3 regions of the Streptomyces sp. NPDC096105 genome follow, and region 3 is predicted to be linked to each of the others. Evidence: riboswitches for the same ligand, from Rfam matches in the RefSeq annotation. Region 3 holds a riboswitch; each other region holds the start of a gene.
What was found. A riboswitch is a leader RNA that binds a small molecule or an ion and turns the genes downstream of it on or off. The one in region 3 is predicted to bind cyclic di-AMP.
Positions count from the first base shown of each region.

Region 1: another riboswitch for cyclic di-AMP. It lies ahead of ACIQ8B_RS02760 (M23 family metallopeptidase); the one in region 3 lies ahead of ACIQ8B_RS26295 (M23 family metallopeptidase).
Region 2: another riboswitch for cyclic di-AMP. It lies ahead of ACIQ8B_RS28975 (peptidoglycan DD-metalloendopeptidase family protein); the one in region 3 lies ahead of ACIQ8B_RS26295 (M23 family metallopeptidase).

Region 1 covers NZ_JBIWGC010000002.1:14,510-18,776, reverse strand. Annotated here, with positions in the region: gene ACIQ8B_RS02780 (HAMP domain-containing sensor histidine kinase) at 1-85, shown strand, start outside; gene ACIQ8B_RS02775 (response regulator) at 116-775, shown strand; gene ACIQ8B_RS02770 (dihydrofolate reductase family protein) at 886-2,019, shown strand; tRNA gene ACIQ8B_RS02765 (tRNA-Met) at 2,083-2,156, shown strand; cyclic di-AMP (ydaO/yuaA leader) riboswitch at 2,475-2,632, shown strand; gene ACIQ8B_RS02760 (M23 family metallopeptidase) at 2,645-3,655, shown strand; gene ACIQ8B_RS02755 (PrsW family intramembrane metalloprotease) at 3,760-4,267, opposite strand, start outside.
Region 2 covers NZ_JBIWGC010000026.1:1,784-6,050, reverse strand. Annotated here, with positions in the region: gene ACIQ8B_RS28980 (SGNH/GDSL hydrolase family protein) at 1-531, opposite strand, end outside; gene ACIQ8B_RS28975 (peptidoglycan DD-metalloendopeptidase family protein) at 757-1,689, opposite strand; cyclic di-AMP (ydaO/yuaA leader) riboswitch at 1,694-1,858, opposite strand; gene ACIQ8B_RS28970 (tyrosine-protein phosphatase) at 2,401-3,198, shown strand; gene ACIQ8B_RS28965 (DUF6126 family protein) at 3,226-3,339, opposite strand; gene ACIQ8B_RS28960 (helix-turn-helix domain-containing protein) at 3,351-3,974, opposite strand; gene ACIQ8B_RS28955 (aspartate aminotransferase family protein) at 4,045-4,267, opposite strand, start outside.
Region 3 covers NZ_JBIWGC010000020.1:96,616-100,882, reverse strand. Annotated here, with positions in the region: gene ACIQ8B_RS26305 (HPr family phosphocarrier protein) at 1-36, shown strand, start outside; gene ACIQ8B_RS26300 (GntR family transcriptional regulator) at 179-883, opposite strand; gene ACIQ8B_RS26295 (M23 family metallopeptidase) at 1,085-1,858, opposite strand; cyclic di-AMP (ydaO/yuaA leader) riboswitch at 1,871-2,036, opposite strand; gene ACIQ8B_RS26290 (M16 family metallopeptidase) at 2,239-3,627, opposite strand; gene ACIQ8B_RS26285 (M16 family metallopeptidase) at 3,624-4,267, opposite strand, start outside.

The DNA of each region.
Region 1 (4,267 bases), on a different contig from region 3:
CGTACGGCCCGTGCGGACGTCCGCCTCCTCGACCGCTCCCGCCGTCGTGCGCCGGTCCGCGCCCGCGCACGCCCCGCCCCCGTGACCGACGTCCCCCGACCGGAAACGCTGAACCATGACCGACCCGTCCCCCGCCCGCATCCTCCTCGCCGACGACCACGCCCTGGTCCGCCGGGGGGTCCGACTCATCCTGGACGGCGAACCGGATCTGACCGTGGTGGCGGAGGCCGCCGACGGCGCCGAAGCCCTCGAACTGGCCCGGGAGCACCGCCCCGACCTGGCCATCCTCGACATCGCCATGCCGCGCCTGACCGGTCTGCAGGCGGCCCGTGAGCTCTCCCGCACCCTGCCGGGGACCCGGATCCTCGTGCTGACCATGTACGACAACGAGCAGTTCTTCTTCGAGGCGCTGGCCGCCGGCGCCTCGGGCTACGTCCTGAAGTCGGTCGCCGACCGCGATCTCGTCGAGGCCTGCCACGCCACCATGCGGGGCGAGCCCTTCCTCTACCCGGGGGCGGTCAACGCCCTCATCCACAACTACCTCGACCTCGCGCGGGAGGGCCGGACGCTGCCCGCGAAGGCCATCACCGACCGGGAGGAGCAGATTCTCAAGCTGGTCGCCGAGGGCCACACCTCCCAGCAGATCGCGGACCTGCTGGTGATCAGCCCCAAGACGGTGGAGCGGCACCGTGCCAATCTGCTCGCCAAACTGGGCCTCAAGGACCGGCTGGAGCTCACCCGCTACGCCATCCGGGTCGGCCTGATCGAGCCCTGACACCGGTCCCGGCGGCCGGGGCACGGTCCGCTCCCCGCCGCACGGGTTGCCAGACTGGACGCGGACCGCGCAGCGGTCCCGCCGTCAACCCGCACCCGGAGAGCCCGCCGATGCCGCACCCGTACGTCCTGCTGTCCGCCGCCGTCTCCCTCGACGGCTACCTGGACGACACCGGCCCGGAGCGGCTGCTGCTGTCGAGCCCGGCCGACTTCGACCGGGTCGACGAGGTACGGGCCTCCGTGGACGCCGTCCTGGTCGGCGCCGGCACCCTGCGCGCCGACAACCCCCGTCTGCTGGTCAACTCGCCCGAGCGCCGCGCCGCCCGGGTCGCGGACGGCAGGCCGGAGTACCCGCTGAAGGTCACGGTGAGCGGCTCCGGCGACCTGGACCCGGCGGCGCGGTTCTGGTACACCGGCGGCGAGAAGGTCCTCTACACCACCGACGAGGGCGCCGGACGGGCCCGCGCCCTCGGTCTCGCCGCCGACGTCGTCCCGCTCGGCGACGGCCTGGACTGGCGGCGGCTGCTGGAGCACCTGCACGACGAGCGCGGGGTGCGGCGCCTGATGGTCGAGGGCGGCGGGCGGATCCACACCCAGCTGATGACCCAGGGCCTCGCCGACGAACTGCAGCTCGTCCTCGCCCCGCTGTTCGTCGGCGACCCGGACGCCCCCCGGCTGTTCGGCCCCGGCTCCTACCAGGGCGGCCGGCTGCGGCTGGTCGAGACTCGGCCCGTCGGCGACGTCGTCCTGATGCGCTACGAGCCCACCGCGCCCGGCACCGGCGCGCTGCCCTCCGCGGCCGACCACCACTGGCTCGCCCTCGCCTGCGAGCTGGCCGCGCTGTGCCCGCCCTCCGGGACCGCGTTCAGCGTCGGCGCGGTCGTGGTCGCCGCCGACGGCACCGAGTTGGCGCGGGGGTACTCCCGTGAGGGCGGCGACCCCGTGGTGCACGCGGAGGAGGCCGCGCTCGCCAGGACCGACCCCACCGACCCGCGGCTGGCCGGCGCCACCGTCTACTCCAGCCTGGAGCCGTGCGCCCGTCGCGCGTCCCGGCCGGCGCCCTGCGCGCGGCTGATCCTGGACGCGGGGGTGCGCCGGGTGGTCACGGCCTGGCGGGAGCCGGACACCTTCGTGGCGGACGCCGACGGCAGCGCGGTGCTGGCGGACGGGGGCGCCACGGTGCTGGTCCTGCCGGAGCACGAGCGGCGTGCGAAGGCGCCGAACGCGCATCTGCCGGCCGGCTGATCGCGCCGCCGGGGAAGGGATGTGCGTCGGGCCCCGCGGATGCCGTACACTGGTGATTACCGACGCGGGGTGGAGCAGCTCGGTAGCTCGCTGGGCTCATAACCCAGAGGTCGCAGGTTCAAATCCTGTCCCCGCTACTGAAGGCCGAGGGCCGGAATCCGAAAGGGTTCCGGCCCTCGGTGTTTTCTGTATACCGGCGCCTTGTGCCGGCACCTTTCTCCCCGCCTCTCACGCAGCGTGAGCGAAGTGCTTCGCAGCGCATAACAACTGACATACCGTCAGGTTCGACCGGTCGTCCGACGCGCGGTCAACTCGCCCGTTTTCGCCCGGTCATGGCGCTTAAGTCCGCACGGAAATCGTGAACGATCAAGAGGAATGGCTTGGAATCCGGCCCCCGCGTCTATTAACGTTCGATAACGCAGCGCGGTCGTCCCAGCCGTCACAGAAGGCGGCTCCGTGCGCACGCGCCGAATCCCGCGAGGGAACCGGGGAACCACCACCATGGGGTGAATCGGGCGGATACCGCCGTGAGAACACGGCTCGTATACGCGCGTAGGAGACCTTCCTGCTCCGAACCCGTCAGCTAACCCGGTAGGCGAAGAAGGAAGGAAAGGAGCGCGCCCACGTGGCGTCCAACCCGCCTGCCCCCGAGGCCCCGTTCCACCCGAGCGACACCTTCGCCTACGGCGCCGACGAGGGCCCGTTCGAGGAGTGGAACCCCACCGCGGAGTCCGTACGGCCCGTGCGCGGGCGGCACCGCGTCGCCAAGCAGCGCGGAGGCGGACTCGCCCGCAGCTCCACCGTCCTGGGCGTCGGCGTCATAGCCGCCGTCGGCGCCGGCGGCATGGCCAGCGCCCAGACCGGCAAGCCGCCCGTCTCCATCTCCATGCCCGACCTGCCCAACGTGGGTTCCCTCCTCTCCGAGGAGGAAACGCCCAAGGGCACGAGCACCCCCCTCAGCGACATCGGCATGACCACCGCCGACGCCGAGGAGGGCGCCTCCGGCGCCGGAGAGGCGCTGCGCGCCCGCATCATGGCCCAGGTCGAGCAGCAGCAGGGGCAGGCGCAGAGCAAGGCCCAGGCCGCCGCCCTCGCCGCCGCCGAGAAGGAGGCCGCCGAGGCCGCCGCCAAGGCGGAGAAGGAGGCCAAGGAGAAGGCCGAGGCCGCGAAGAAGAGGGCGGAGGAGGAGGCCGCGAAGAAGGCCGAGGCCGAACGCCTCGCCGAGCTGGCCAAGCAGTACACCCTGCCGACCTCCTCGTACACCCTCACCTCGACGTTCGGTCAGGCCGGCGTCTACTGGTCCTCCGGCTACCACACGGGCCTCGACTTCGCCGCCCCCACCGGCACGCTGATCAAGGCGGTCCACACCGGCACGATCACCGCCGCCGGCTGGGACGGCTCGTACGGCTACAAGACCGTGCTCACCCTCGACGACGGCACCGAGATCTGGTACGCCCACCAGTCGTCGATCAACGTCAGCGTCGGCCAGAAGGTCACCACCGGCGACGTGATCGGCCGCGTCGGCGCGACCGGCAACGTCACCGGCGCCCACCTTCACTTCGAGGTCCACCCCGCCGGCTCCTCCGGCGGCGTCGACCCGGCCGCCTGGCTGGCCGGCAAGGGCCTCAGCGTCTGAACCACCCGGCGGCCGCGTCCCGGCCGCCGACGCCGCGAACGCCGGCAGCCCCGACGACGCCCCCCCCGACGTCAGGGCTGCCGGTCCCGCATGTCCGGGGCTCCTCAGCGGCGGTGGGGGTGCTCCCCGTACGCCGGATACGGATGACCGTGGGGCGGCTGCCCGTACGCCTGCCACGGCGCGGGGACGGGCCCGTACGCCCACGCCGCGCCGTACGGCACCGGGGGCGCCGTGAGACGGGCCGCGTGCTCCAGTGCCGGACGGGCCGCCGCGCGCCGGTGCCACAGCTCCAGCAGCAGCTCCCGCTCCCGGCTCACGAAGTCCGGTCCCGCCTTCCCCGCGCGGCCCCGGTGCCGCAGGAACGCCAGCGAGGTCGCGTACGCCTCGTACTGGGCGACCGCGCGCGCCGCGGGCCTGCCCCCGTGCTCACGCGCGAACTTCCGGGCGAGGCGCCGGGCCCGCATCGAGCCCAGCGCGAACGGCTCCGCGGGACGCAGCCAGCCGGCGGCCACGTACGCGGGCAGCTCCGTGCGCACGGTCCGCAGCTCCCGCTGCCGCGTCCACACCACCAGCCAGGTCAGCAGCCCGAACGCGGGCACCATGAACGCCCCG
Region 2 (4,267 bases), on a different contig from region 3:
CTCGGGCGAGAGGTGCAGCCGGTCGGCGTCCCAGGCCCTGCGGTCCTGCACGCTGCGCAGCGACCACAGGTCGAGCACCGGGCAGCCGTACCGGTCGGCGACGGCCCGCACATGCCCGTTGTACGTGGCGATCTTGCCGCGCAGATGCTTGAGCAGCGGAACGCCACGGGTGTCGAACCCGGTGGTCACCAGGACCGTGCCGGCCGCCGCGGCGAGCCGGGCGACGGCCTTCTCGAAGCGCTCGGCGACCTCGTCCGGGTCGCTGCCCGGGCGCAGGATGTCGTTGCCGCCCGCGCAGAACGAGACCAGGTCGGGGGCGAGTTCGACGGCCCGGGGGACCTGGTCGGCCACGATCTGGTCCAGCAGCTTGCCGCGCACCGCGAGATTGACGTATTGGAAGTCGCCCTCGGGCCTGCGGTCGGCGAGCAGGACGGCGAGCCGGTCGGCCCAGCCGACGAACGCCCCGTCGGGGCCGGGGTCGCCGACGCCCTCGGTGAAGCTGTCCCCCACCGCCACGTACGACCCGATCACTGTTGCCTTGTCACTCTTCGAATCGTCTGCCACAACCGCACATGATTCACCTTCCGATGTGACCTACGCGACCGTAGGGAGGGGTTGACGGACGGTGAGATAAGCCACTCCGAGGTTTGACCGAGCCCGGAACAGGTACGGGCCGGGCCCGGACACGCCGAAGGCCGGCCCCGTGGATCGGGGTCCGGCCTTCGGCGCGCGTGTCAGGAAGGGGGCCGCGAGGGGTCAGATGGAGACGCCCTTGGAGCGGAGGTACGAAACCGGGTCCACGTCCGAGCCGTAGTCCGGGCCGGTGCGGATCTCGAAGTGCAGGTGCGGGCCGGTCACGTTGCCGGTCGCACCGGAGAGACCGACCTGCTGGCCGGCGCTCACCGTCTGGCCCGTCGAGACGGACAGCGAGGACAGGTGGGCGTACTGGGCGTAGTAACCGTCGTTCAGCTTGATGACGACCTGGTTGCCGTACGCGCCGCCCCAGCCGGCGGAGACGACGGTGCCGGCTCCGACGGCCTTCAGGGAGGTGCCGGTCGGGATGCTGAAGTCGACACCGGTGTGGTAGCCGCTGGACCACATGCTGCCGGCCACCTTGTAGGCGGTGCCGACGCCGCCGCCGGGCACCGGCGAGCTGTAGGCGGAGGTGGTCTGGGTGGAGGCGCCGTCGGAGGCGGACTCCTCGGACGACTTCTGCGCGGGCTGCTGAGCGGGCTTCTCGGCGGGCTTCTCGGCCTTGGGAGCGGCGGGCTTCGACGCCTGCGGCGAAGTGGACTGCCGGGGCGCGCTCTCGGCGACGGCCTTGCCGCCGAGGGAGAGCTTCAGACCCGGGTGGATGAGCGACGGGTCGTCACCCACGGCCTCGCGGTTGTCCGCGTAGAGCTGCTTCCAGCCACCGTCGACGTGCTCCGCCTCGGCGATCCTGGCGAGGTAGTCGCCGGCCTTCACGGTGTACGTGCGGGCCTCGTCGCCCTTGTCGGCCTTGGCCTGCTGGCCGGTGACGGACAGCGACTGGACCGACTTCTCGGGGGCCGACTGCGGCGTCGCGGCGTGCGCGCCGGTGGCGCCGAGGAGCGGCAGGGCGAGCGCGGCGCCACCGGTTCCGGCGACGGCGATGGAGCGGGTGAAACGCTGAGCCTTGGTACGGCGGTGCTTACCCTTCGCGGGCATGACGAATTCCTCTCCGGCGCCTACGAGGTGAGCTGTCGGGTGCGGACTGGAGATGTCCGGCCGCGTTGCCGCGCGGCTTAACCCCAAGCCTGTTTCCGGGGTCCGGAACAGGCAGTCGTACCTGTGGGTCCCCCGCTCCTGCCGTACGTCGGGTCAGTGTGTGCGGGCTCCGGGCGGCGGCAGGATTAGGCGTCCGTCCGGATCGGTTGGGAACGTAAGCGACCCCGACGCGGCGAAACAAGCGCGGGTTCCCGCGAACCCGCTTTTTACGTGATCGAAAGGAGGAAAAGACGTCACCGTGCGTTGATGCCGGAAGCGGCACGCGGGCGAATTCCCTTGTCACGGAGGGGAATTACGTGGACATGGCGACAGCACACGGTCACCGGTATGACGATGCTCACGCACCCCGTCCTCAAATCTCGCCCTATCGGGGCAAGTTATCCCTAACCGCTCCAATCGGGCAGAACTCCGTAATCACCTAAAGTTCGGCACCACGGACGACACAGAGGCGACATCCGGATCCTTGCGACGCCAACCGTCACACGCCTCACACAAACGGACAAAAAGCGACATAAAGTGCCACACCGCCAGGTGTCCGGGGCCCGCTCAGCCACCCTGTGGACAACTCATTGCCCCAGGCAGGTATGTCGTATCGTCGAGTGGTGCCCGTCGGCGAGCCGCGGCGACGGCGCCGAGTGGGAGGAGCCGTCCGTGACGCAGGAGATCCCGTCGACCGAGCCCCAGCTGACCGGGGTGCGCAACTTCCGCGACGTGGGCGGGCTGCCCACGGTGGACGGCCGACGGGTGCGGCACGGGGTGCTGTTCCGCAGCGGTCACCTCGCCCACGCCACCGCGGAGGACGCCGCCTTCCTCGCCTCGCTCGGCCTGCACACCGTGTTCGACTTCCGCAACGCGGCCGACCAGAAGCTGGAGGGGCCGGACGTCGAGCTGCCGGGCGTGCGCAACGTCAACCTGCCGCTGAGCGACCCGGCCGACGGCGCGGAGTTCTGGAAGATGGTGCGCGACGGCGACCTGGACCAGCTCCGCGCGATCCTCGCCGACGGCCAGGGCGCCGACCGGATGATCACCTCGTACCGCATGATCGTCAAGGAGCGCACCGCCGAGCACTCCCAGGTGCTGCGCGCGCTCGCCGAGGACAGCGTCCCCGCCCTGATGCACTGCGCGGCCGGCAAGGACCGCGCCGGTCTGTCCGTGGCGGTCACCCTGCTCGCCGTGGGCGTGGAGCGCGACGCGATCGTCGAGGACTACCTGAAGTCCAACGCCAAGCACCGCCGCTACAAGGTGCGCCGCAGCGGCAGCTCCCCCGACGCCTACTCCCCCGAGGTCATGGAGCTGCTCAGCCCGCTGTTCGACGCGCGTGAGGAGTATCTGGCGGCGGCCTTCGAGACCGTCGAGGAGACCTGGGGCGGCGTGGACGCCTACCTGGAGCAGGGGCTCGGTCTCACGCCGGCCCGCCGGGAGCGGCTGCGCGAGCGCCTGCTCGACTGACGCCGGCTCCCGCCGCCCGGCCGGCTGCTACTTCTTCGGCGCGATCTCGAAGAGGAAGTAGATGAAGGCCGCGAAAACGTGTCCCACCACGACGTAGACGAACAGACGGACCCACAGGGCCCGGGGGAACTTCTCCTCCATGTCCTTGCCGGTCACGGTGTCTCTCCAGGGGTCGGGCCCAGGCACAGGGCGGCCGTGGGACTCTGCAGCAGGGTGTGGACGAACAGCAGCTCGACACCGTCGGCGTCCTGCGCGGCGATGCGGTGCGGGGTGAGCGAGTCGAAGTGGGCGCTGTCGCCCGGGGACAGCCGGTGCAGGGTGTCCCCGAGGCACAGCAGCAGCCGCCCCCTGAGGACGTACAGCCACTCCTCGCCGGGGTGGACCCGCACGATGTCGCCCTGGGAGCCGTGCGGCACATGGACCCGCAGGGCCTGCATGCCGCGTCCGGCGGCGCCGGCCTGCCAGTACGACCAGCCGCCCGCCTCCGTGGGATCCATGTCGGCGGCGCGCACCACGGCGTCCCGGTCGGCGGCCGACTCCCCGAGCAGCTCGGAGACGGTCGTCCCGTAGATCCGCGCCAGGGAGAGCAGCATCGGCAGCGAGGGCTGGCGCTGCCCGGTCTCCAGCCGGGAGAGGTGGGCGGGCGACAGGCCCGCCTGCCGGGCGGCGGCCTCCAGCGTCAGGGAGGCCCGACGGCGCAGGGCGCGCAGCTGCGGAGCGACCGCGGGCAGCGCTTCGGCGGCCTCCGCCCGCGGTTCGGTCTCGGAGGAGCTCATGCCCCCATTGAGCACCAGGACTTACCCCTGAGGCAATTTCCTTGCCTCTGAGGCAAACCACGCCGGGTCCTCACCGGTTGGCGACCGCCTGCTTCACCAGGGTCTTGCCGAAGTCCCAGATGAGTCCGCCCTCGTGGGCGTCGTCCATCACCGCGGTGAAGGCGTCCACGAACCGGTTCACGTCCCCCTCGTCGATGATCAGCGGAGGGATCAGCTTGATCACCTCCAGATGATCGCCGGAGACCTGAGTGAGGATACGGTGCCGCTGGAGCAGCGGGACCACCACCATCTGC
Region 3 (4,267 bases):
GCCGAGGGCCTCGAGGAACTCCCCGAGACCGTCTGAATCCGTATTTCCGCACGCGACGGCCGTGCGACCCGGAAAGGCCCGTCCGGACCCCGGACGGGCCTTTCCTTTTCCTCTTTCCATTTCCGGGCAGCCGAAAAATCCCCCGCCCTTCGCACCCTCTTTTTGTACGGGGCCCGTGTTAAGGGCGCAGGCTCGGCATGTGTACGGGATGTTGCGCGTTCCTCACACGGTCCGTGCGGACGGACCGCTCGGCGCCGGAGCCGAACCGGAGCCGGTGGCCGGCGTTCGCCTGCTCGGCGTGCACCCCCGCGAGGGTCCGCGCCCGCTCGCCGTCGCCGCGGGCCACGGCGTCCACGATCGCGCCGTGCTCCGCCCAGTACGCCACCGGGTCGGCCGGCCCGTCGACCGCGTACATCCAGGCGATCTTGTGCCTGAGCTGGGTCAGCATCGACGTCAGCGCCGGGCTGCCGGAAGCCTGGGCGAGCGTCTCGTGGAACCAGCCGCCCAGTGAGCGCAGATCGTCGCTGCTGCCCTGACGTACGCGTTCCTGCCCCAGCCTGACCAGGCCCCGCAGCACCTTCAGATGCGCGTCGGTGCGCCGCTGGGCCGCCCGCAAGGCGCCGAGGGGCTCCAGGAGCCGGCGCATCTCCAGCAGGTCGGCGGCCTCCTGCTCGGTGGGCTCCGCCACGCACGCGCCCGCGTGCCGCCGGGTCACCACGAAGCCCTCGGCCTCCAGCGTGCGCAGGGCCTCGCGGACGGGGACGCGGGAGACCCCGTAGCGGCGGGCGAGCAGTTCCTCGGTGAGCCGGCTCCCGCGCCCGTGGACACCGGCGACGATGTCGTCCCGGATCGCCGTGCACACCGAGTGCGCGGGAATACGCATGACCGACCTCCGGATCAATTCCCGTGGAACGTCGACGATTGACGTCCGTTCGTGACTCTATTGCAATCGGCGGCGATTTCCGACGGCGGACCGGAATTCCTCCATGATTTTCGGACGGAGGGCGCCGGGACGGATGTGCCCCGGAACGGCGAAAGCCCCGGCTCGCGGGGAGCCGGGGCCCGAGGGCGTGACGGGCGCGCCTCAGATGTTCACGCCGTGCGACCGGAGGTAGGCGGCCGGGTCGAGGTCGGAGCCGTACTCGGCGGACGTGCGGGCCTCGAAGTGGAGGTGGGCGCCGGTGACGTTGCCCGTGGCGCCGGAGAGACCGATCTGCTGGCCGGCGGCGACCTCCTGCCCCACCGACACGGCGATCGACGACAGGTGCGCGTACTGGGTGTACGTGCCGTCGTGCATCTTGATGACGACCTGGTTGCCGTACGCGCCGCCCCAGCCGGCCTCGACGACGGTGCCGACGCCCACGGACTGGACGGGCGTGCCGCTCGCGGCGTGGAAGTCGATCCCGGTGTGGCTGCCGGACGACCAGATGGCGCCGCCGCTCCGGTAGGCGGTCGAGACGTACGAGCCGGGGATCGGGGAGACGAAGGTGTTGAGCCGCTTGCGCTCGGCCTCGCGGGCGGCGCGCTCCTTCGCGGCGCGGGCCTTCTCCGCCTCCTCGGCCGCCCGCTCGCGCGCCGCCTCCTCGGCGGCCTTGCGCGCGGCCGCCTCGGCCGCCACGCGGGCGGCCTCGTGCTGGGCGGCGGCCTGGGCGTCGATGCGGTCGGCGATCACGTCACCCAGGGTGACGACGGGGGTGAGGCCGGTCCGTGCCGCGGCCGGTTCGGCGGCGAGCGCGGGGGCCGCGAGGGAGCCGACGACGCCGGTGCCCGCGAGGGCCGCGACGCCCGCGGCGCGGGCGGAACCGCGCTGGACGCGGCTGGGACGACGGTGCTTCCCGGTGGCGCGGGTGAACGCCATGTACAGGCTGGTCCTTTCCTTCCCTCTCGCCTACCGGGTTAGCTGACGGGTTCGGAGCAGGAAGGTCTCCTACGGACCCCCTCGCGACACGCGCGGGCGTCCGATTCACCCCAGGGATCTCATGTGGGTCCCCGGCTCCCCTGGCTCGCGCCGTACGGGGACTCGGCGATGGCTGTCCGGTGCCGCGGGTGCGGCGCACTGCCCGACGAACAGCCCGCACGAAGCTAAGCGGGACGTCGCGCGATCCCCAAACGATTCCCGGGTTTTGTAGCGCATACCACAGGGCAGACAGGCAACCTCCGCCCCAATTCGGGCATAAGGGAGCCCCGGTGGCGTCGCCGTCACCGGGGCCTTTCACGCGCGCGTGTGCGGCGGCTGCCCTACTCGGCCGTCACGACGGTGACTTCGCCGATCCCGAGCGCCTCCACGGGCGCCTTGATCTGCGCCGCGTCACCGACGAGCACGGTGACGAGACGGTCCACCGGGAAGGCGTTCACGACGGCTGCCGTGGCCTCCACGGTGCCGGTCGCGGCCAACTGCCGGTACAGGTCGGCCTGGTAGTGGTCCGGCAGGTGCTGCTCGACCTGGTCGGCCAGCGTGCTCGCGACGGCCGCGGCGGTCTCGTACTTGAGCGGCGCCACGCCCACCAGGTTCTGCACGGCGACGTCGCGCTCCTCGTCGGTGAGGCCCTCGGCGGCCAGCGTGCGCAGCACGGTCCACAGGTCGTCCAGTGCCGGACCGGTGTTGGGGGTGTCGACGGAGCCGCTGATGGCCAGCATCGACGCGCCCGTGCCGTCCGGGGCGGACCGCAGCACCTGGCCGAACGCCCGGACGCCGTAGGTGTATCCCTTCTCCTCGCGCAGGACGCGGTCCAGGCGCGAGGTGAGGGTGCCGCCGAGGCAGTACGTGCCGAGCACCTGCGCGGGCCACACCCGGTCGTGCCGGTCCGGGCCGACACGGCCGATCAGCAGCTGCGTCTGGACGGCGCCGGCCCGGTCCACGATGACCACGCGGCCGGTGTCGTCCGCGACCACCGGCGGCACCGGCCGCGGCTGGGCCTGCGAGCCCGTCCAGGCGCCCAGGGTGTCGGCGAGCAGCGCGTCCAGGTCGACGCCGGTGAGGTCGCCGACCACCACGGCGGTCGCCGTGGCCGGGCGGACGTGCTTCTCGTAGAAGCCGCGCACGGCCGCGGAGTCGATGCGCGCGACGGTCTCCTCGGTGCCCTGGCGCGGGCGCGACATGCGCGAACTCGCCGGGAACAGCTCCTTGGAGAGCTCCTTCCCGGCGCGGCGGGACGGGCTCGCCAGCTCGTGCGGGATCTCGTCGAGGCGGTTGCGGACCAGCCGCTCGATCTCGCTGTCGGCGAAGGCGGGCGCGCGCAGGGCGTCGGCGACCAGACCGAGCCCCTTGGCCAGCCGCGAGGCCGGCACCTCGAGGCTGAGGCGGACGCCGGGGTGGTCGGCGTGCGCGTCCAGGGTGGCGCCGCAGCGCTCCAGCTCGGCGGCGAACTCCTCGGCGGTGTGCTTGTCGGTGCCCTCGGAGAAGGCGCGCGCCATGATCGTGGCGACGCCGTCGAGGTCCTCCGGCTCCGCGTCCAGGGGGGCGTCGAGGACCACCTCGACGGCGACGACCTGCTGGCCGGGGCGGTGGCAGCGCAGCACGGTCAGGCCGTTGTCGAGGCCACCGCGCTCGGGGGCCGGGAAGGCCCAGGGCTTGGCCTCGCCCGCCTGCGGCCGGGGGTGGAACTCCATCGTGGCGAGCTCGGTCACTTCGCCGTCTCCTCGTTGTCGTCGGCGCCGGCTGCGGCTGCGGCTTCCTCGGTCTCGTCGGTGGCGTCCTCGGCCGCCGGGGCGACGGGCTCGTAGACGAGCACCGCGCGGTTGTCGGGCCGCAGGCGGGCCTTGGCGACCTCCTGCACCTCCTCGGCGGTCACCTCCAGGACGCGGCTCACGGCGGTCAGGGCGAGCTGCGGGTCGCCGAACAGCACGGCGTAGCGGCAGAGTTCGTCGGCGCGGCCGGCCACCGTGCCGAGCCGGTCGAGCCACTCGCGCTCCAGCTGGGCCTGGGCGCGCTCCATCTCCTCGGCGGTGGGGCCCTCCTCGGCGAAGCGGACGAGCTCCTCGTCGATGGCGGCCTCGATGACGGGCACCTCGACGTCGCCGGACGTCTTGACGTCCAGCCAGCCCAGGGACGGCGCCCCGGCCAGCCGCAGCAGGCCGAACCCGGCGGTCACGGCCGTACGGTCGCGCCGCACCAGGCGGTTGTAGAGCCGCGAGGACTCGCCGCCGCCGAGGACGGTGAGCGCCAGGTCGGCCGCGTCGCACGCGCGCGTGCCGTCCTCCGGGAGCCGGTAGGCGGCCATCAGCGCCCGCGCGGGGACCTCCTCCTCGACGACCTCGCGCAGCTCCT